Regions from separate parts of the Vibrio sp. TH_r3 genome, predicted to be linked through region 2. Evidence: predicted binding sites of a transcription regulator. Region 2 holds the regulator's gene; the other holds the start of a gene.

Region 1 (10,752 bases), on a different contig from region 2:
AAGTCATGGCCATTTGTTGTTTTCAAATTGGTTGAATTATTGTGTTTATCAACAAACCCCTTATGACCTCGAGCATTTTTCAGAAGAATACTTCACTAAAGATGATTGAAATTAAGGGATGCTAACTTAGCATCCCTTAATTATTAGTCTTGAGGTTCACTCTTTTTTGCTTTATTGATCATCGATGTGATAGTCGAACCCTGAATAAGTATCGAGAATACGACGACGGAGTAGGTCATTACCAAGATAATTTCACGTACATCAATATTCTTATTAGGCACAACCAAAATTCCAGCAGGAACCGCCATCGCCATTGCAAGCGCTAAACCTCCGCGTAATCCACCCCACGTCAAAATTCTAACTGACCAAGGGTTATAACTTCTAAAACGATTAAATAGCGTGTAAGACAAAGCAACACTCGTGTAACGACAAGCAAGAACTAATGGGATAGATATAACCATTAAAATCCAATCTTCAGAATGAAATTCAAAAGTTACCATTGATAAACCAATTAACAAAAATAACAGGCCATTTAAAAATTCGTCTATCAACTCCCAAAAATGGTCAAGGTGGTGCTCGCTCTCTTTTGAAAAACCTTTTAGTCTGGTCCAGTTGCCGATCATTATTCCCGCTATCACCATGGCTAAAGGACCTGATACATGAATAACGTCGGAAAATACATAACCAGCAGTCGGTATTCCAAGAGTCAATAACAGTTCCATAGAATGGTCATCAGTAGAACTAATTAAGTAATGGAATAGTAAGCCAAGTGCGGCTCCATAAATAATTCCCCCTATTGCTTCATGTAAAAATAATAATGTTACAGATCCTACGGTTGGGGTTTCGTTGCCAAAAGCGATGGTAAAAAGTGTTACAAAAATAACCAAACCGAATCCGTCATTAAAAAGTGACTCTCCCTCTATTTGAGTAGATATTCTTTTAGGAGCGTTGAGTTTTTTTACTATAGCAAGAACAGCAATTGGGTCAGTTGGAGAAATGAGAGCACCAAATAATAGACAGTAAACTAAGGCAAACTCCACACCAACTAGCCAGTTAATGACTGCGAATAACATAAAGCCAATCAAAAATGTAGAGACTAATGTTGCACCTAACGCGAGCAGGGTAATTTCCCATTTTTGGTCTTTCATATTATTAAGGTTTATACCCAAGCCTCCGGCAAAAAGTAAAAAGCCTAATACCCCTTTTAATAGAAAATCTTCAAAATTAATACTATCGATGGTCTCTATCGCTAAATTATTTAGATCAAACCAGCCGTTTTGCCCTGCAATAATCATAAGTAATGATAGAACCAACGCGCCTGCGGTAATTGCTATCGTAGTTTGAAGCTTGCCAAATTTCGAGTTGATAAACGCGATCATCATTGCAGCAGCAGCTAAAAAGCACAGTGTGTTGTAGACACTCATTAAATCGTTCCAATTTTTGTATTCGATAGGTGAATTCTCGTTCTAAAAGACAACTTTATCAACATAGATAATAAAAAATTGTTTTAAAGGCCGATGGTTAACCAAAATCCTATTTTAGTTCTTTTTAGACGTCTAGATTTCTACTCGTTCTGTGATAGGATGTCTGCAAAGTTAAAAATATTGAGGCTTAAACGTGTCTGGAAGTAATTTACGAGAAACAATAGAACAACAACTAAAACAGCGAATATTACTCATTGATGGTGGCATGGGCACCATGATTCAAAACCATAAACTCGAGGAAAAAGATTATCGAGGAGAGCGTTTTGCAGATTGGCATTCAGATTTAAAAGGTAATAATGACCTTTTAGTTTTAACTCAGCCTGAATTGATCGCAGATATTCATCGTGATTATCTAGAAGCGGGTGCAGATATCCTAGAGACCAATACGTTCAATGCGACCAGTATTGCTATGGCCGATTATGATATGCAAAGCTTGAGTGGAGAAATTAATTTCACCGCTGCTAAATTAGCAAAAGCAGCTGCGGACGAATGGAGTGCAAAAACGCCAGAGAAACCTCGCTATGTTGCAGGGGTGTTAGGTCCGACTAACCGTACCTGTTCTATTTCTCCTGATGTTAATGATCCTGGTTTTCGTAATGTTGATTTTGACGAATTGGTTGAAGCGTATTCAGAATCAACCAAAGCACTTATCAAAGGTGGCGTTGATTTAATACTGATTGAAACTATTTTTGATACCCTAAATGCTAAAGCCTGTGCATTTGCTGTAGAAGGTGTATTTGAAGAATTAGGTATATCGCTACCAATAATGATATCTGGAACCATTACTGATGCATCAGGGAGAACATTATCAGGTCAAACGACTGAAGCGTTTTACAATTCTCTACGCCATGTAAAGCCAATTTCATTTGGTTTAAACTGTGCGTTAGGCCCAGATGAACTAAGGCAATATGTTGTCGAAATGTCACGTATTTCAGAGTCATTTGTTTCTGTTCATCCTAATGCAGGTTTACCCAATGCTTTTGGTGAATATGATCTCTCTCCTGAAGATATGGCTGAGCATATTTCAGAATGGGCACAAAGCGGTTACGTTAATTTAGTTGGTGGCTGTTGTGGTACAACACCAGAACATATTCGCCAAATGTCACTAGCTGTACAAGATGTTCCACCGCGTGTATTACCAGATATTCCTATAGCCTGTCGTCTTTCTGGTTTAGAGCCAGTAACTATTGATAAAGATTCACTATTTATTAACGTGGGTGAGCGAACCAATGTAACTGGTTCGGCACGATTTAAACGCTTGATCAGAGAAGAATTGTACGATGAAGCCTTAGAAGTAGCTCGGCAGCAAGTTGAAAACGGCGCTCAAATTATCGATATTAATATGGATGAAGGAATGCTGGATTCCGAAGCGTGTATGGTGCGTTTTTTAAATCTATGTGCAACTGAACCTGAAATTTCAAAAGTACCAATTATGGTCGATTCTTCTAAATGGGAAGTGATAGAGGCAGGCTTGAAATGCATCCAGGGTAAAGGCATTGTAAACTCTATCTCGTTAAAAGAAGGTAAGGAAAAGTTTGTTCAGCAAGCAAAACTAGTTCGTCGTTATGGAGCCGCTGTCATTGTTATGGCTTTCGATGAAGTCGGACAAGCAGATACACGAGAGCGTAAACTCGAAATATGTACAGAAGCTTATCGAATTCTAGTTGATGAAGTTGGTTTCCCGCCTGAAGATATTATCTTTGATCCTAATATTTTTGCTGTTGCCACCGGTATCGATGAGCACAATAATTATGCCGTTGACTTTATCAATGCCGTTGCTGATATTAAACGTGACCTTCCTCATGCGATGATATCGGGTGGGGTTTCTAATGTATCGTTTTCATTCCGAGGCAATAACTATGTGCGTGAAGCTATACATGCCGTCTTTCTTTATCACTGTTTTAAGAATGGCATGGACATGGGTATTGTTAACGCTGGTCAGCTGGAAATATATGATAATGTCCCAGAGAAACTGCGCGAAGCAGTTGAAGACGTGGTACTAAATAGAACCGATAAAGGTACTGAAAATCTGTTAGAAATAGCAGATGAATATAGAGAAAACGCGGTCGGTAAAGAAGATGATGCTTCTGCATTAGAGTGGCGTAGTTGGCCGGTAGAAAAAAGACTAGAGCACGCGTTAGTGAAAGGTATCACCGAATTTATTGTAGACGATACTGAAGAAGCGAGAATGAATACTGAGAAACCTCTGCACGTTATTGAAGGTCCGTTGATGGACGGGATGAATGTAGTAGGTGACTTGTTTGGTGAAGGTAAGATGTTCTTACCTCAAGTCGTTAAGTCTGCACGTGTTATGAAGCAAGCCGTTGCTCACCTTGAACCCTATATCAATGCGTCAAAACAAGTGGGCAGCACTAACGGAAAAATCTTACTTGCTACAGTAAAGGGTGATGTTCACGATATAGGTAAAAATATTGTAGGGGTGGTTCTACAGTGTAATAACTACGAGATCATTGATTTAGGTGTAATGGTTTCTTGCGAGCAAATACTTAAAGTCGCTAAAGAAGAAAAGGTCGATATTATTGGCCTATCAGGATTGATCACACCTTCACTTGATGAAATGGTACATGTCGCTAAGGAAATGGAACGGCAAGGATTTGACCTTCCTCTTCTGATTGGTGGTGCAACTACATCGAAAGCTCATACAGCGGTTAAGATAGAGCAAAATTATAGTTGCCCAGTGGTTTACGTTAATAATGCTTCTCGTGCAGTGGGTGTGTGTTCTTCGTTATTATCTGATGAGCTTCGACCTGCATTTGTTGAAAAACTTCAACAAGACTACGTAACCGTTCGTGAGCAACATGCCCGTAAAAAACCAAGAACGAAGCCAGTTTCTTTACAAAGAGCAAGAGATAACAAGGTTAATATTGATTGGCAAGCTTACACTCCACCCGTACCAGCTAAATTAGGTGTTCATGTTTTTGAAGATTTTGATGTGGCAACTTTAAGAGATTATATTGATTGGACGCCTTTCTTTATGACTTGGACGCTGATGGGTAAATATCCTAAAATTTTCGAACATGAAGAGGTAGGCGAAGAAGCGAAACGGTTATTCAATGATGCCAATGCTTGGTTGGATAAAATTGAACGTGAAGGTTTGCTTAAAGCCAGCGGTATTTGTGCGCTATTGCCTGCAGCCAGTATTGGAGATGATATTGAAGTTTATACTGATGAATCTCGGACTAAAGTAGCAAAAGTCCTTCATAATTTACGCCAACAGACAGAAAAACCGAAAGGCTTTAATTATTGTTTAAGCGATTACATTGCACCTAAATCCAGTGGTAAAAAAGATTGGATTGGTGGTTTTGCTGTTACCGGTGGTATAGGTGAAAGAGAGCTTGCCGATAAGTACAAAGCCGCAGGCGATGATTACAACGCTATCATGGTTCAAGCGGTCGCCGACCGTTTAGCTGAAGCGTTTGCTGAATATTTACATCAAAAAGTGCGTACAGAAATTTGGGGGTATGCGCCAGATGAAAATTTATCAAATGAAGATCTTATCCGAGAAAAATACCAAGGAATCAGACCTGCACCTGGTTATCCTGCTTGTCCTGAGCATACTGAAAAAGGCTCACTGTGGGAGCTTCTTGATGTAGAGGAAAAAATTGGTATGTCGTTGACTTCAAGTTACGCTATGTGGCCGGGTGCGTCAGTTTCAGGTTGGTATTTTTCTCACCCTGATTCTAGATTTTTTGCTATTGCTCAGATACAACAGGACCAAGTAGAAGATTACGCAGAGAGAAAAGGCTGGGATGTGTTAGAAGCAGAAAAATGGTTAGGTCCAAATATAGACTAAGTTCTTATTTAAACCAGTGCAATGAGAACGAAAAGGCTTAGTGTTAGAACTAAGCCTTTTTTTAAGATTATCTCACTAGAAATAAAGTTGTACTTGACCTCATTTCATAATACACCTCGGTATGAGGCTATTATTTTAAAAACTTACCGCTAACATTCAAAAAGTTCTTGGTGTAATTTTTGAATGACTTTTCTAGAGTCATTTGAATGAACTAAAAAACATAAATTGTGTGGGCTTGCACCATAGCAAATCATGCGCAAGTTAAACTCTTCTAACGTACCAAATACTTTTTTTGCATAGCCTTTACATTGGCTCATATTATTGCCAATGAGAGCAACCAAGCATAAGTTTTGCTCAACCTCTACCACACAAAGTTGTTCCAATTCTTTTCTTACTTCTGCCGGTAGTTCAGGCGCACCACCAGAGGTATTGGTTTGATCAAGTGTTAGTGAAACACTCACTTCTGATGTAGTAATGAGATCGACAGAAATTTTGTATTTGGCTAAAATTTTAAAGACCTCAGCCAAAAAACCATAAGCATGAAACATATTTGGGCTACGCAGCGTAACCATTGTTTGATTACTGCGCAATGCTAAAGCTCTAAATAGAGGGGAACTCTCTACCTCTTGCCGAATCCAAGTTCCGCCTTTTTCTGGAGCTTTTGATGAGCCAACAAATACAGGGATGCCATGACGAAGAGCGGGCACTAAAGTGGAAGGGTGTAGAATTTTGGCACCAAAGTTTGCCATTTCAGAGGCTTCACTAAAACTAATTTCAGCGATAGGTGAGGCTTTTTCAGCAATTCTAGGATCGGTTGTATAAATTCCAGGAACATCGGTCCAAATTTCGAGGCCTTTAGCCGCTACTGCCTCTGCGATAAGTGCAGCGCTATAGTCACTTCCACCTCGACCAAATGTTGTGGTATTTCCTTCTTTATCTGCACCGATAAAGCCTTGAGTGACGACAACATGATTTTGACACAAAGGGACGAGTTTTTCTTTAGCGAGCTCTGAAATAGTGCCTAGTTCTGGTTCTGCTTTACCAAAAAAACTATCGGTTCTCATTATTTCGCGAATGTTAAATCGAACAGCATTTACTCCTCGTTCAACTAATATTTGAGTGAGTATGTGGGTCGACATACGCTCACCATACGCGACCATGTGATCGGTAAGCTTATCGCTGCTTTGAAACGAGGCCGCTTCTGCTGCTGACGCGACACTTTTTAATAATGAGGCGACGGCTTGTTTGGTTTTATCTGGGTCAGCAAGTTGATCTGTAATGGCATAATGAATTACTTCAAGTTGTTTGATAATAGTTTGGCGACGTTGATCGTCTTGAACACCATTAGCAAGCTCTACTAATAAATTGGTTACACCAGAACAAGCACTACTAACGAGGAGTTTGGTTTTTGGATTATTCTCGATAATTTCGGCACAACGACTCATGGCTTCGAAGTTGGCAACACTTGTTCCACCAAATTTTGCTACATTGAATGCGCTCACGGCATTTCTCCCTGTATATGGTCAAATTAACAGTTTGTTTTTGTTATATTGAAGAGAGATTTCTAGAGCAGAGGAAAAGCATTAATTATCTATGCGGACCTCAGAAGCTCTTCACCAAAAGAAATTTGGTGACAATTGGTAGGATTCAGCCTACTCAACCGACGAATATTCACACTCAATGAATCTTCATCTCGGCATTGCTCCCCCTGATTGCTTTGTACTGGAGTTGAGGCTCCACAAAGCAGCTGCCTGGGCAATGCTCCTCTTCTGTTATAAAGTAAAATATTGTTCTAAATGGCAATATCGTTTTACATCGCTATAAAATGATATCTCTAAGTTCTAGCACCAGAAACTAGAGGTTTTTATTGAACGATTTTGTTATGAAAAAGTCAATTGTTAAAATAGATAATTATACCGAACGCACGACCTTTTTATGTTTTAAGCTAAAAAGAGCACGTAACTTTTATTTGTCGATGTTTATCGTATCTTGTTCCGTTTTCGTTGGTTTTATGATCGGTTCAATATCTAACATTGAAAAATCATTATTTGGGAAAAGAAAACTTGCTTCCGAACGGATTTGCTCAGCCTTACTTATTTCTCCCAAGCCTAAATAAGCAAGAATTAAATGTCGATAGTACTTTTCTTTTGGGGCATTTTTAATCGCGATAACAGACCAGTTAATATACTGGGTAATTAAATCTTCGTCTTTATTGACTAGACCTTGTTTAAGTAAATTACTGCGTAATTGCCAATTAAATTCAATTGTCTCAGAGAAGGGAACCATCACTTGTGAGAGTATAGCGGTATCTTTTGGATATGACTTGTCGAATCGATACAAAGTAAAATTAGCTTGTAATGCTAATCCCATACAAGTCGTGGTCACTAAAGGTACAATCAACGCAACATTTTTAAGAGCAATACTGCTGATAGTTGAAAATGAAACGATTCGATATTTGGATGTTCTTTGATCCACCCAATAAAGCAGAATAATCAATATAAGCCAGTGAATTGCTGATAAGTAAAAAGGCATTCCTATCTGGCTATGAATAATGATTGGAATGAATAAACTGAATATAGCTAATCGAGTTCCTTTCCGGGCCGAATAGATTTTAAATAACACCATAGCGGAAGAAAAAATAAGACCGAGTATAGGAATAATTCCACCCTCAATTCCCCAGTAGAGAATTTCATTTTGTGGATGTTGTAGAGGGCCGTATCCTGCTGGGTAATTAGGATTTAATTGATGTTGTCTCGCTGTATATAATGCATATGCCGTTTCAATTTGACCATAGCCATAACCTGTAAAGGGTTTTTCAACAAGCATATCAATAGTTTGTGGGAATAACATCGTTTTGGATATTTCTGGTGTGTCCGAATTGGATATTGAACCTCCAATTGTGGAAAATAAAATTAATCCTAATCCAGCACCAGCAACAGATAACGCTACCCAACCAGCTAATCTTTGCGGAGTAGAAAATCGATATAAATAAACAACTACAAAGAGAAAACCAATAGCGGCTCCAATCCATTCCAATCCTTGGCTAAGTAAAAACAGCTGTGGCACTGTGAAAATAGGTAAGACATATAGAAACAGAGTGCGACTGATTCTTTGACCATACTTTCTTTGTTGTCTTGCTAACAGATAACCAGACAGAATGACACCCGTTGATAGGAAACTCACCATAACACTGGATTGTTGGAAAACACCAAATGGAAGTTGAGTGAAATCGTTGTAACCAATAATGTCTTTTGGCAATAAACTAAATAACTGCAAATAACTCAATATAGTTTGCATTGCTGTTGCAATAACAATAAACCAAAGTAACCGTTGCTTGTGCTGATTACTTAAAAGGAACTGCTGAAGTATTAAGAAAAAAAACCATCCAGACCAAACAGCTATTAATCGAGGGAGGAAACTGGTCCAGTCATTATGTAAAGGATAAAAAATCGGTATTGTGAGAAAAATACAAGTAATAAAAAGAACGATGGAAAGTTTTGAATAACGTACTTGTCGAGTTTTTGCCATATGGAACAAACCAATAGCAATAACATAACTCAGTGACAACCAAGTACTAATATTAAAAGGAAGAGCTAAGCCTGCGCCACCTAAATTAGGAATATATAAGTGCATGGCTATGAGGAAGACAAAGCCAACTGAATACATGAATTTTCGGTTTAGTGGTGCTTTAGCTTTGCGTGGCGCTAATTTTGTACCACTAAGATGAATGATTGCCATTATTACATCCCTAAGTATAAAAACGAGCAAAGCTCGTTTTTATACTTTACCTTTTTTTCTTATTACAACCTAGAGAGGATTAACTTTAGCTATGTGTTTGTTGAAACAATTAAAAATTTTGCAACCCTGCTTCGAATTTAGTAAGACAAATGAGATTGCAAAATTAAGATAAGTTACCGCTATTACTATTTTTTTTTGCTTTGAGCATTGGTTTCAAGAATCTAGCAGTATGCGATCCTTTTACCTTAGCCACCTCTTCTGGTGTTCCTTCAGCTATAATTTCACCTCCACCTTGTCCACCTTCTGGCCCAAGATCAACGACCCAATCAGCCGTTTTTACTACATCTAAATTATGCTCAATAACAACTACAGTGTTGCCATGATCTCTCAACCTATGTAATACCGTCAGTAGTTGTTGTATATCGTGAAAATGTAAGCCTGTAGTAGGTTCGTCTAATATATAAAGAGTTTGACCGGTATCGCGTTTAGAGAGCTCTTTGGCAAGTTTCACTCTTTGAGCTTCTCCTCCAGACAGTGTTGTAGCCGCTTGGCCCAAACGGATATAAGACAAACCTACATCGATCAACGTTTGTAATTTTCTAGCAATAACAGGAACTGGTGCAAAATACTCTCTAGCATCCTCCACCGTCATCTGTAGAACCTCATCAATAGATTTTCCTTTGTAGCGAACTTCTAACGTTTCACGGTTATAACGCTTTCCTTTACAGATATCACACGGAACATAAACATCTGGAAGAAAATGCATTTCTACTTTTATAACACCATCCCCCTGACATGCTTCACAACGTCCTCCGCGAACATTAAAGCTAAATCGGCCTGGTTTATAACCTCTTGAACGGGCTTCTTGTGTACCTGCAAACAATTCTCGAATTGGTGTGAAAATCCCTGTGTAGGTGGCTGGGTTTGAACGAGGAGTTCGTCCTATAGGGCTCTGATTGATATCGATTACTTTATCGAAGTGTTGTAAACCATTAATTTTTTTGTAAGCAGCAGGCTCTACGGTTGTCGCACCATTTAGATAGGTTTGTGCGATTTTATAAAAGGTATCGTTAATTAAGGTAGATTTACCCGATCCAGACACACCTGTGATACAAGTAAATAAACCGACAGGCAATGAAAGGGTTACCTCTTTAAGATTGTTACCCGAAGCCCCAATAAGCTCGACTGTTTTTTTCGGATCTTTAGGCGTTCTCTTTTGAGGAATACTTATCTCTTTTACACCACTAAGGTACTGACCAGTAAGTGATTCTGGTGTATCAATAATTTGTTGCATAGTGCCTTCTGCTACTACATGACCACCATGGATGCCAGCCCCTGGGCCTATATCAATAACATGGTCTGCAGATCGCATTGCATCTTCATCATGCTCTACAACTAGTACGGTGTTGCCCAAATCTCGTAAATGAGTCAAGGTTTTCAATAAGCGTTCATTGTCTCGCTGGTGGAGTCCAATAGAAGGCTCATCGAGTACATACATTACTCCAACTAAGCCGGCACCAATTTGGCTAGCTAATCTAATTCGCTGTGCTTCTCCACCTGAAAGTGTTTCTGCACTTCTCGAAAGATTGAGATAATTAAGACCGACATTAACGAGAAAGTTTAGACGATCTCCTATCTCTTTCATGACCTTTTCAGCTATTTGTGCTTTTTGTCCGGTTAATGAGAGGTTTGAGAAAAAAGCCATTGCATCGCTAA
Region 2 (10,752 bases):
GCAGCAGGAATGCGTAATACTGGTTAGTATCAATAACTAAAAACAGGGCAACAATACTCACGTATTTAGAATGTTGTCCTGTTTACACTTCTTATTGAGAGATTTGTCATCATTTCTAGACAAATCGGCTCATATTTTTATTCATCCCGCAAATTTTAATGGTATGCTTACTGCCGTTGTGCATGAAAGATAGACCATACTTATAACAGCACACCATCAAGGAATAAAACTCCAAAATACCGCTAGGTGGAATTCGGCTTTAAATTGGGATAAACGAACGAACAAAGAGTCGTCGTTATCCTGAACTGCTAGATTAATGGGTGTCAAACAAAGCAATAACGCAGTTCATAGTTATAAATTTTTATATTACTAATTATTGGATTTAAGACATGTCATTACCACACGTAATCTTAACCGTTTTAAGCACTCGTAATGCTACCGGATATGATATCACCAAAGAATTTTCCTACAGTATTGGTTATTTTTGGAAAGCAAGTCATCAACAAGTTTATCGCGAGCTAAATAAGATGGCTCAAAATGATCTCGTTACCTGTACCGTTCAACCACAAGACGGCAAACCAGATAAAAAAGTGTACTCTATTACTGAAAATGGACGTAAAGCTTTAGGAGAATGGTTTGAACAACCCACAGCACAACCAACCGTCAGAGATGAGTTTAGTGCTAAGCTTATAGCTTGTGCAGTTCACCCTACCTCTCCGTTGAAAGAACAGATATCGTTACTTATTAACGAATCTAAACAACTGGTTAATCACTATAAAAAGATAGAAGCAACACAATATGGTGATCCTGCTAAATTAGATAAACACGCAAAATTAGAACGCCTTACTTTGAGACGAAATATGGTAATGCGGGAAGCATGGATTAACTGGGCAGAAGAAGTGGCTGCTGAACTAGATTCTATAGAATAATTATTTATATTCTTTGAATTCAATAAAATCCTGTAACATGAATAAAAATATACGTGTTGATATTTTCATTCATAGAAAATTTAAAAAGAGTTGATAAATTATATCAACTCTTTTTTTCACTATTATTCTAACGCTGACTAACAAGTACTGTTTATCTGGTCGGCCTAACCCCTAAAGTATGGCATAGAGCAAACGTCATTTCTGCACGATTCAACGTATAGAAATGGAAGTCTTTCACCCCTTCACGACTAAGAATTCTTACCATATCAATTGCTTGACTTGCTCCAACCAACTGCCTAGTTGTAGGGTCATCTTCCAAGCCACTGAACTGCTGAGCCATCCACCCAGGTACTTTTACATGATTCATTGCAGCAAATCGCGACGCTTGAGTAAAATTAGACACAGGTAAAATGCCTGGCACTATCTCAACATCAATACCAGCACTGACGCAACGATCACGGAACCTTAGATAACTTTCAACATCAAAAAAGAATTGAGTGATAGCTCTGTTTGCACCTGCATCCACTTTTCTCTTTAAATTAAGTAAATCAGCTTGAGCACTTTTAGCTTCTGGATGCACTTCAGGAAAAGCGGCGACCGAGATATCAAAATCGTGACGCGATTTTAACAAGTCAACCAAATCCGATGCGTACATATCTGGAGCACCACCGTCAGCTGGAATATCACCACGTAAAGCCACTATATTACGAATACCATTTGCCCAATAGTCTTCTGCAATATCAATCAGTTCATCACGACTAGCATCAATGCATGTTAAATGTGGAGCGGCGACTAAGCCCGTTTGATCTTTAATTTGTTTAATAATCGAATGAGTACGATCTCGTTCACCAGAATTTGCGCCATAAGTTACAGAGACAAATTTTGGCTGTAACGTTTTTAAACGATGAACAGAATTCCAAAGGGTTTCTTCCATTTTTTCACTACTAGGTGGGAAGAACTCAAATGAAACGTTAATATCCCCAAGCTCTGCGATATTTTGATTTAAAGCGTCTAAATGACTTGCATGTGAATAGCTCATTGTTCAGTTCTCTCCCATTTCGGGCTAATAATAGGTGGTATTTTTTGACGTTTAGACGTCTATATGTCCAATAGAATGTAATGAAACGAGCTTAATGTCAACCTGATGATCATGAGCAATTTTCATGTAAAAATGAGAATTGCTCAACAAGTGGTTTAATTGATAGGCGAACAGTGAAGGCCACTCGTGAATAGTGACCTTATAGTAAATTAAAATAAGTTAGAAAGCCGGTTGATATCGGATTGAATCGCTCCAGCAGTAACAAACTGACCTGCACCCGGTCCACGAATAACCAGTGGGTTATCTTTGTACCAGATACTTTCAATAGCAAAAATATTATCACATGGCAGTAAGTTAGCTAACGCATGTTCTTTATTCAACGTCTCTATACCTACCGTTGCTGTTCCATCTTTTTCTAAACGAGCAACATAGCGTAATACTCGATCTTCTTTCTGCGCTTTAGCCAATCTCTCTGCCAAGATTTCATTCAGCCGCTGCCCTTGGTCAAAAAACTGATCAATCGTCAAACCCTTAAGTTCTTCTGGTATCAGAGACTCTACTTTGACATTTTCTGGCTCAATAATTAAACCGGATTCTCGAGCCAAAATAACCAATTTTCTCATAACATCAGAACCATTCAAATCTTCACGAGGATCCGGCTCGGTAAGACCTTGTTGCCAAGCGAGTTCAACCAGTTCACTAAATGGAATAGAACCATCAAATTGTTGAAACAGCCAAGATAACGTCCCCGAAAATATTCCGGACAAGGCCGTTATTTTGTCGCCACTCTCTTTTAAATCTCGTACCGTATGATTTATCGGTAGTCCTGCACCTACTGTAGCATTATAAAGCCAATGTCGGCCTGTTTTCGCAAAGGCATCTTGCACCTGATGATAAAAAGCACTCGAAGCTGACCCAGCAAATTTATTGGCAGAAATTAAATGAAAACCTTTCTCTGCTATCTCCGGGTACTTCATAGACAACTCTTCACTGGCGGTCACGTCTAAGATAATCACTTCATCAAATACCTGTTGATGGCTCAATCTTGTTAACCATTCCTTGCCATCACTTTCAATTGCTTCAGCATCATATTGATTCAACACACTACTAGGATCAATTCCGTCTGTATCCATCCAGTAGGTTTTGCTTCCGATAACGGCAATTAAGTCAAAACTCATTCCCCTACGCTTTTCTATTTCACTTTTTTGTGTGTTGAAAAGCTGTAACCAACCAGAACCAATATTGCCTTTTCCACATAACACCAAACCAATTCTTTTTTGAGCTTGGAATAACTGCGTGTGAATATTTTGAATGAATCTTTCAGTATTAGAAGTACGTAAAACAGCGGCTAAGCTCAGACCGGATTCCGCTTCACACATAAACTCCACTGGTGCATTTTTTAATTGTTGGTAGAAACCATGGCTATGAATTGGGTTTTTAGTTACGCCTGCACCAACTGCGGCAACCATAGAATAGCCTTCTTTGAGACGAATATCGGCTTCGATGGCAGCATCGTTTAAATACCTCAACGCTCCAGTAGCAACTTCGGAGGTGTAAGCCAGTAATATTTCTCCTTGATCGGCTTGTACCTCAAAGGCTAACGGTTGCAACTGAGCTCGTTGTAAACTTTGTAAAACCTCTTCTTTTGCTCGTTCAAAATCGTGGCCTAGGCTAAAGATCAATTCGATAAGCAGTACATCATCAAGCGAAGTGATAATTTTAGCACCACGACCGGAAGCAAGGACTCTTTCTATTTTGGTTGAGCCTGCTTCGGGTTGATAACTGCATCGCAGTTCTAAATCCATAGCACTTTGAGCAACTGGTTGTAAGGTTCTACTGTGCAAAACAGGGGCTGCTAGGCGAGCAAGTTCACTGGCTTCGTCAAGCCTTAATAAAGGCAATAAACAAGCGTCATTCACCTTACGTGGATCAGCACTATATACGCCACTAACATCGCTCCAAATTGTCACTCGGCTCACATCAGCCAAAGCACCAATCATTGTGGCTGAATAATCCGAACCATTACGCCCCAATAATACCGTATCATCAGCACTATTTTTGGCCATAAAACCAGTAATAACTAATCGATATTGTGGGTGCTGAACCATAACATCTTTGAGTAAAGGCCGAGAGCGTGAACGGTCAATTTCTGGTTGAGTACCTAAATCTGCTCGCAAAAAATCTCGTGAATCGATGGCTACAGAAAGCATTGTTTCTTGGCTAAGTAGCTGCGCTAATAATCTAGCGGACCAAACTTCACCATGCCCAAGTACACTCGCTTCTTGTTGATGAGTGAGTGGAATTTGCATATCACCTAAAGCAGAAAACTCTGAATGCAACACAGCTAATAATTCATCGGGTTCATCAAGTAACTGTTCAATTAAATCCGATTGATATTGGCGCAACTGCATAAGTAATTCATGCGCCGTTCTTCCATCTTTATTTAGAGCACTTAACCATTCCAGCAGTCGATTGGTCGTATCACCGGCCGCAGAAACGACAATTAAATCTTCATGTTGTGAATATTCGGAAAGAATGTTCGCCACACGCTTATAGCACTCAGGGTTCGCAAGACTGCTCCCACCGAATTTATGCAGCTGACGCTTACCTGTCATTTACGCTTTCTCCTGAACTTCTTTAAAAGCATTATCTAAATCTTCTATTAAATCTCGGCTATCTTCTAGCCCTACCGATAATCGAAGCAATGTTTGAGCGATACCAGCTTGTTGAAGGGCTTCCTCGCCCATTGCTCGATGAGTCATCGTAGCAGGGTGACAAATAAGGCTTTCCACTCCCCCTAGAGATTCTGCTAGAGAGAATAATTTCAGCGCCCCAACAAAAATTTTTAACTCATCCATAGAGCCATTAAATTCAAAACTTAGCATTGAACCAAAACCGGATTGTTGTTTTTTGGCTATTTCATGGCCAGGATGATCAGCCAAACTTGGGTGATAAATAGTACCAACTCGATCTTGCTTCGCTAAATAATGTAAAATCTCTCGCGAGCTTTCCTCATGTATTCGCATTCTTGCCCCCAAGGTTCGAATACCTCGCAATGTCATATAGCTATCAAAAGGCGTCCCCGTTGCCCCAATACAATTGCCCCACCACGCCAATTCTTCTGCATGTTGTTCGGTTTTGGTTACAATCACACCGCCAATTACATCGGAATGACCATTAATATATTTGGTTGTAGAATGGATAACAAAATCCGCACCCAACTCTAATGGCTTTTGGTATATGGGTGTCATAAAGGTATTATCCACGGCGACTAATGCCCCAACTGCATGTGCTTTTTTACAGGTTTCTTGTACATCGACCACTCTAACTAATGGATTAGATGGCGTTTCTAGCAGCACTAATTTGGGGTTTTTAGCTAACGCCGCATCTAACGCGGCTTGATCTGATTGATCAATAAACAAAACCGAAAAATCGCCTTTCTGAGCCCTAGTATTGAATAAACGATACGTGCCACCATAACAATCATTTGGTGCCACAATCAGATCATTTGGCCCAATAAAAGCCGATACCCATAAGTTCAATGCAGAGGTTCCACAATTAGTCACCACCGCACCTGCACCAGATTCTAATTCAGAAAGCGCTTGCTCTAACATGTTTCGATTCGGGTTGCCGGATCGGGTATAATCGTATTTAGGGACGTCACCAAAGTTAGGAAAACTATAATTGGTCGAAAGATAAATTGGAGGGACGACGGCTTGATACTGAGAGTCAGATTCAATTCCAGTGCGAACAGCAATAGTCGCAGGTTTCCTTTGTGTCATGTGCTTGCTTTCCTTTATCAGGTTTCAGGCTGTGATTTGGCTATCTGCTAACTATACCTGAATATCGAAATACTATACTTGAATATCGAGATTTGAAACATATCCGCACACTTTACTGTCAGTTTACAAAGACGTCAACACTTCTAGACGTCTATATGTCTTTGCTTATAGAGGTAAATCCCGCTAGAATTCTAACCCATAAATATTTTATGACTATTTTTATAAAGGTGAGTAATGGCTGATTGGAATGGCGAATATATAAGTCCATACGCAGAGCACGGTAAAAAAAGCGAACAAGTAAAAAAAATAACTGTATCCATCCCTCTGAAAGTTCTAAAAATTTTGACCGATGAACGTACACGTCGCCAAATAAATAATTTACGACATGCAACCAATAGTGAGTTGTTATGTGAAGCATTTTTACATGCTTATACAGACCAACCATTACCGACAGATGAAGATTTAAGAAAAGATCGCCCTGATGATATTCCAACTGAAGTTAAACGATTAATGACGGAAATGGGCATAGAATTTGAAGCATTTGATGAAGAATAAGAATAATTTTGTCATCTACTATCCTAGTTGAGTTTAGGATAGTAGATGGCGATTACCGCTGCCTAAATGGCATATTAGTCCATATAGTGTTCAGGTAATTCCACTCTTGCTACTCCAGACTCTACTGCCGCAATAGCCACCGCTTTGGCAACACGAGGTAGTAAACGAGGATCCATAGGTTTAGGGATAATATACTCTTTACTAAACTCTAATGCCTCTACACCAGCGGCTTCAAGTACTTCGGCGGGAACCGGTTCTTTAGTTAACTGACGAATCGCTTCAACTGCAGCCAATTTCATTTCAATATTAATTTCACTGGCTCTAACATCTAAAGCGCCACGGAAAATAAAGGGAAAACAGATAACGTTATTTACTTGGTTCGGGTAATCCGAACGGCCAGTTCCCATAATAAGATCGTTTCTTACTTGATGAGCCGTCTCCGGTTTAATCTCTGGATCAGGGTTAGAACAAGCAAACACCACCGGTTTATCTGCCATCAATTTAAGCGCATCGGCTGGTAACAAGTCGGGACCAGAAACTCCAAGGAACAAATCCGCGCCGTCAATAACGTCCTCTAATGTGCGTTTATCGGTATTATTAGCAAACATTTTTTTGTATTCATTCAAGTCATCACGACGCGTATGAATCACACCTTTGCGATCCAGCATATAAATTTTTTCTCGTTGAGCACCACATTTTATCAAAAGTTCCATACAAGCCGTGGCAGCAGCTCCTGCACCGAGGCAAACAATAATCGCTTCTTGTAAGGTTTTTCCTTGTAGTTCTATCGCGTTAAGCATACCTGCCGCTGTCACAATCGCTGTACCATGTTGGTCATCGTGAAAAACCGGAACTTGGCATCGCTCAATTAATTGACGCTCTATCTCAAAACATTCAGGTGCTTTAATATCTTCCAAATTGATACCACCAAATGTATCAGCGATACTAGCAACGGTATTAACAAACTCTTCCGTTGTACGGTGCTTCACTTGTATATCTATCGCATCAAGTCCCGCAAAACGCTTAAATAATAGCGCTTTACCTTCCATAACTGGTTTAGACGCCATAGGTCCCAAGTTACCTAAACCTAAAATAGCCGTACCATTAGAGATAACAGCAACCGTATTCCCCTTTGCGGTGTATTTGTAAACATTGTCGATGTTTTGTGCTATTTCACGCACAGGCTCTGCAACGCCGGGGCTATAAGCAAGTGCTAAATCTTCAGCAGAGTCAGCTGGCGTAGTCAATGCAACCGCAATTTTACCGGGAGTTGGAAGAGCGTGATAATCAAGGGCTTGTTGACGAAAGTCGTATTCTAGGTTCTCTTCGGACATAAGAATTTATTCCAATATTAGTAGGCAAGATATTTAATTTTTCAATATTGCTAATGATAGTAAATGATCGCAACAAAACTTCCTACTTAGAAAGTCATTAACACCATTAAATTTTCTAAAAAAGGATAGGATTTGACTTAATTGATATTTGGATAAAATATTTATAACTTGGCAGGATCAAAAAAGGACGCATGGGCGTCCTTTTAAATTTGGGTTAACACAGTAGCAATTACTTGCTAGATAGTGCACCAAAACGTTTGTTGAAGCGATCAACACGACCACCAGTATCAACGATACGTTGTTTACCAGTGTAGAATGGGTGACATTTGTCACATACGTCTAGGTGAATGCTTTCTTTTGCTAGTGTTGAGTTAAACTCGAAAGAGTTACCGCAAGAACATGTTGCTTTAACTGCTTTGTATTCTGGGTGGATACCTGTTTTCATGGGAAAACCTCATTATAGGCCGTGTCGCCATCCGATTCTAAGCCGAACACCACACGTATTTACAAAAATGGTATAAATTGATATACCGTCAAGGCCGAGCATATTAATGAAACACAGTCTAAGGATCAACTGATTTGACTCTTTTTTCTGCAATTATTTTAGTTACTAATAACAAATATATCAATTGTGAAGTAAAAATAGCTTGTGAAATCTATTTCTACTTCACCCAATTAGGCTCTTCTGCAGACAATAAACTAAAAGTTCACTACTCGTAATTACTCGTTGCATCAACTACACTAGGTCTTCTTTTAACTGTACTGATATCTTGATCACTTATGCGCCCAACTATCGCTCAAGTTGCCTTGCCTGTCCCGCTAGATAAACGGTTTGATTATCTTATTCAACCACACCAATTTCCTGTGATTGGTGGGAGAGTCAGCGTGTCATTTGGTCGTCAAACCTTAGTTGGAATTGTCACTGCAATTGTTCATCAATCAGACTTTCCATTAGAACAGTTAAAAAGCATTAAACAAGTTTTAGATAACAAACCTATTTGGCCAGATAGTCTTTATGCGTTACTTAACTGGTGCAGCAAGTTTTATCAGTATCCACTTGGTGAAACATTGATTAATGCCCTGCCTACTGCCCTACGCAAAGGCAAAGCGGCAGAATTTGCTTCTTTAGTCGAATGGCATATTACCGAAGCAGGTAAAAACCAATTGATGTCGGGATTCGGTCGAGCCGTTCAGCAAGCTAAAGTAATGCACTTGGTTGAAAATGGTCCAATATCTCATCAACAAATGATTGCACAAGAAGTAACAACCACTGTGTTAAAATCGCTGGATGAAAAAGGTTGGATCTGCTCTGTAGAAAAAAAACCGGCTACTTCGAGTTGGTCTATTCATATCGAAAACAGCGATGAAAAACCGACGCTAAATCAAGAACAAGCTGTCGCAATTGCGACCATTAATAGTAACGGTCACTTTGGCTGTTATCTTCTTGATGGAGTCACTGGTTCCGGAAAAACCGAAGTCTACCTCAATATCATTAAACCCATTCTTCAGGCTGGTAAACAAGCTCTCGTTCTCGTGCCAGAAATAGGGTTAACACCACAGACCATAAATCGTTTCAGAAAACGTTTTAATGTTCCGGTAGAAGTCATCCATTCTAGTTTAAATGAAACAGAAAGACTCAATGCTTGGCTATCGGCAAAAGAAAAAAAAGCCGGCATTATTATTGGTACTCGTTCCGCTTTACTCACGCCTTTTAGTGACTTGGGTATTATTATTGTCGACGAAGAACATGACGCCTCATACAAGCAACAAGATAGCTTACGCTATCATGCTCGCGACGTAGCTATTATGCGTGCGCATAAACAAGACATTCCCATTGTTTTAGGTTCCGCAACTCCATGTTTTGAAAGCTTACATAACGCTCTGTCTGGTAAATATCATCATCTAGTTTTAAGCACTCGAGCGGGAAATGCCGTTGCTGCACAGCATAAAGTTCTTGATATAAAAGGCTTATACTTAGAGGGAGGATTATCGGCTCCGCTTATAGCTGAAATGCGCAAACATTTGCAAGCAGGTAACCAGGTGATGTTATTCCTCAATCGGCGAGGGTTTTCACCTGCACTAATGTGCCATGAATGCGGGTGGGTAGCAGACTGCAAACGATGTGACGCTTACTACACTTACCATCAAAAAAGTAATGAAATGCGATGCCATCATTGCGGCTCTCAGCATACTGTCGTGCAACAATGCCAAAGCTGTGGTTCAATGCAATTAGTCACTGTCGGCGTGGGTACAGAGCAACTAGAACAGCAGCTAGCGAGTTTATTTCCTGAATATAAAACCTTACGAATAGATCGAGATAGCACCAGAAAAAAAGGTTCATTAGAAGCCGCATTAGAATCCATTAGAAAGAATGAATATCAAATATTGATTGGCACACAGATGCTCGCCAAAGGACACCACTTTCCTGATGTTACTTTAGTTGGTTTGCTTGATGTGGATGGCTCTTTGTTTAGTAGTGATTTTCGTGCATCTGAACGCCTAGCTCAGCTTTTTATTCAGGTAGCCGGTCGTTCAGGACGAGCCAGTAAACCCGGAGAAGTACTATTACAAACTCATCATCCTGAGCATCCTTTATTGCAAGCGCTGTTGTATAAAGATTACCACCACTTCGCACAAACCGCCTTGCAAGAAAGAAAATACGCAAAGCTACCACCGTTTACTTACTTAACTCTATTTAGAGCAGAAGCCAATAACAGTGAGTTAGTAGAAAATTTTTTGCGACAAGTAAAACAGACACTTGAATCAAACCCGATGTTTGATGATTTGTCTATTGTAATGGGTCCTACACCTGCTCCAATGGCTAAAAGAGCAGGAAAATCAAGATGGCAGTTGCTTTTACAAACCCCTCATCGAAGCACCATGCAAAAAATACTTCACAGCTCAAAACCCATGTTACAACTGTTACCACTTGCTAAAAAAGTACGTTGGTCTATCGATATAGAACCGCAAGATTTAAGCTAATCATTAGCCAAGTGAATAATTAAGGCTTTTTTATCTTCTCCATTGTGACTACAATCACATAAGTTATGTAAATTTTGTTACTTTACCCGTAAACTAGATATCTCTAAAGCAATACACTTAGAGTATAGTCA

The links. Region 2 encodes MetJ, which represses methionine synthesis genes. Its sites were predicted from a motif close to TTAGACNTNTANANGTCTAA; they were not measured.
Region 1: metH (methionine synthase) is a predicted target of MetJ. The motif match lies at 1,549-1,568, and genes of this name have one in related genera.

What each region holds. Positions count from the first base shown of each region.
Region 1 is NZ_JAWMPW010000026.1:35,163-45,914, reverse strand. Features, by position in the region: gene metA (homoserine O-acetyltransferase MetA) at 1-109, shown strand, start outside; gene R3X26_RS16280 (sodium:proton antiporter) at 144-1,424, opposite strand; gene metH (methionine synthase) at 1,618-5,298, shown strand; gene lysC (lysine-sensitive aspartokinase 3) at 5,448-6,800, opposite strand; lysine riboswitch at 6,897-7,075, opposite strand; gene R3X26_RS16265 (PglL family O-oligosaccharyltransferase) at 7,264-9,036, opposite strand; gene uvrA (excinuclease ABC subunit UvrA) at 9,200-10,752, opposite strand, start outside.
Region 2 is NZ_JAWMPW010000017.1:32,303-43,054, forward strand. Features, by position in the region: gene ppc (phosphoenolpyruvate carboxylase) at 1-27, shown strand, start outside; gene R3X26_RS13680 (PadR family transcriptional regulator) at 390-929, shown strand; gene metF (methylenetetrahydrofolate reductase) at 1,081-1,968, opposite strand; gene R3X26_RS13690 (bifunctional aspartate kinase/homoserine dehydrogenase II) at 2,178-4,583, opposite strand; gene R3X26_RS13695 (O-succinylhomoserine (thiol)-lyase) at 4,584-5,750, opposite strand; gene metJ (met regulon transcriptional regulator MetJ) at 5,985-6,305, shown strand; gene R3X26_RS13705 (malic enzyme-like NAD(P)-binding protein) at 6,380-7,639, opposite strand; gene rpmE (50S ribosomal protein L31) at 7,869-8,084, opposite strand; gene priA (primosomal protein N') at 8,420-10,621, shown strand.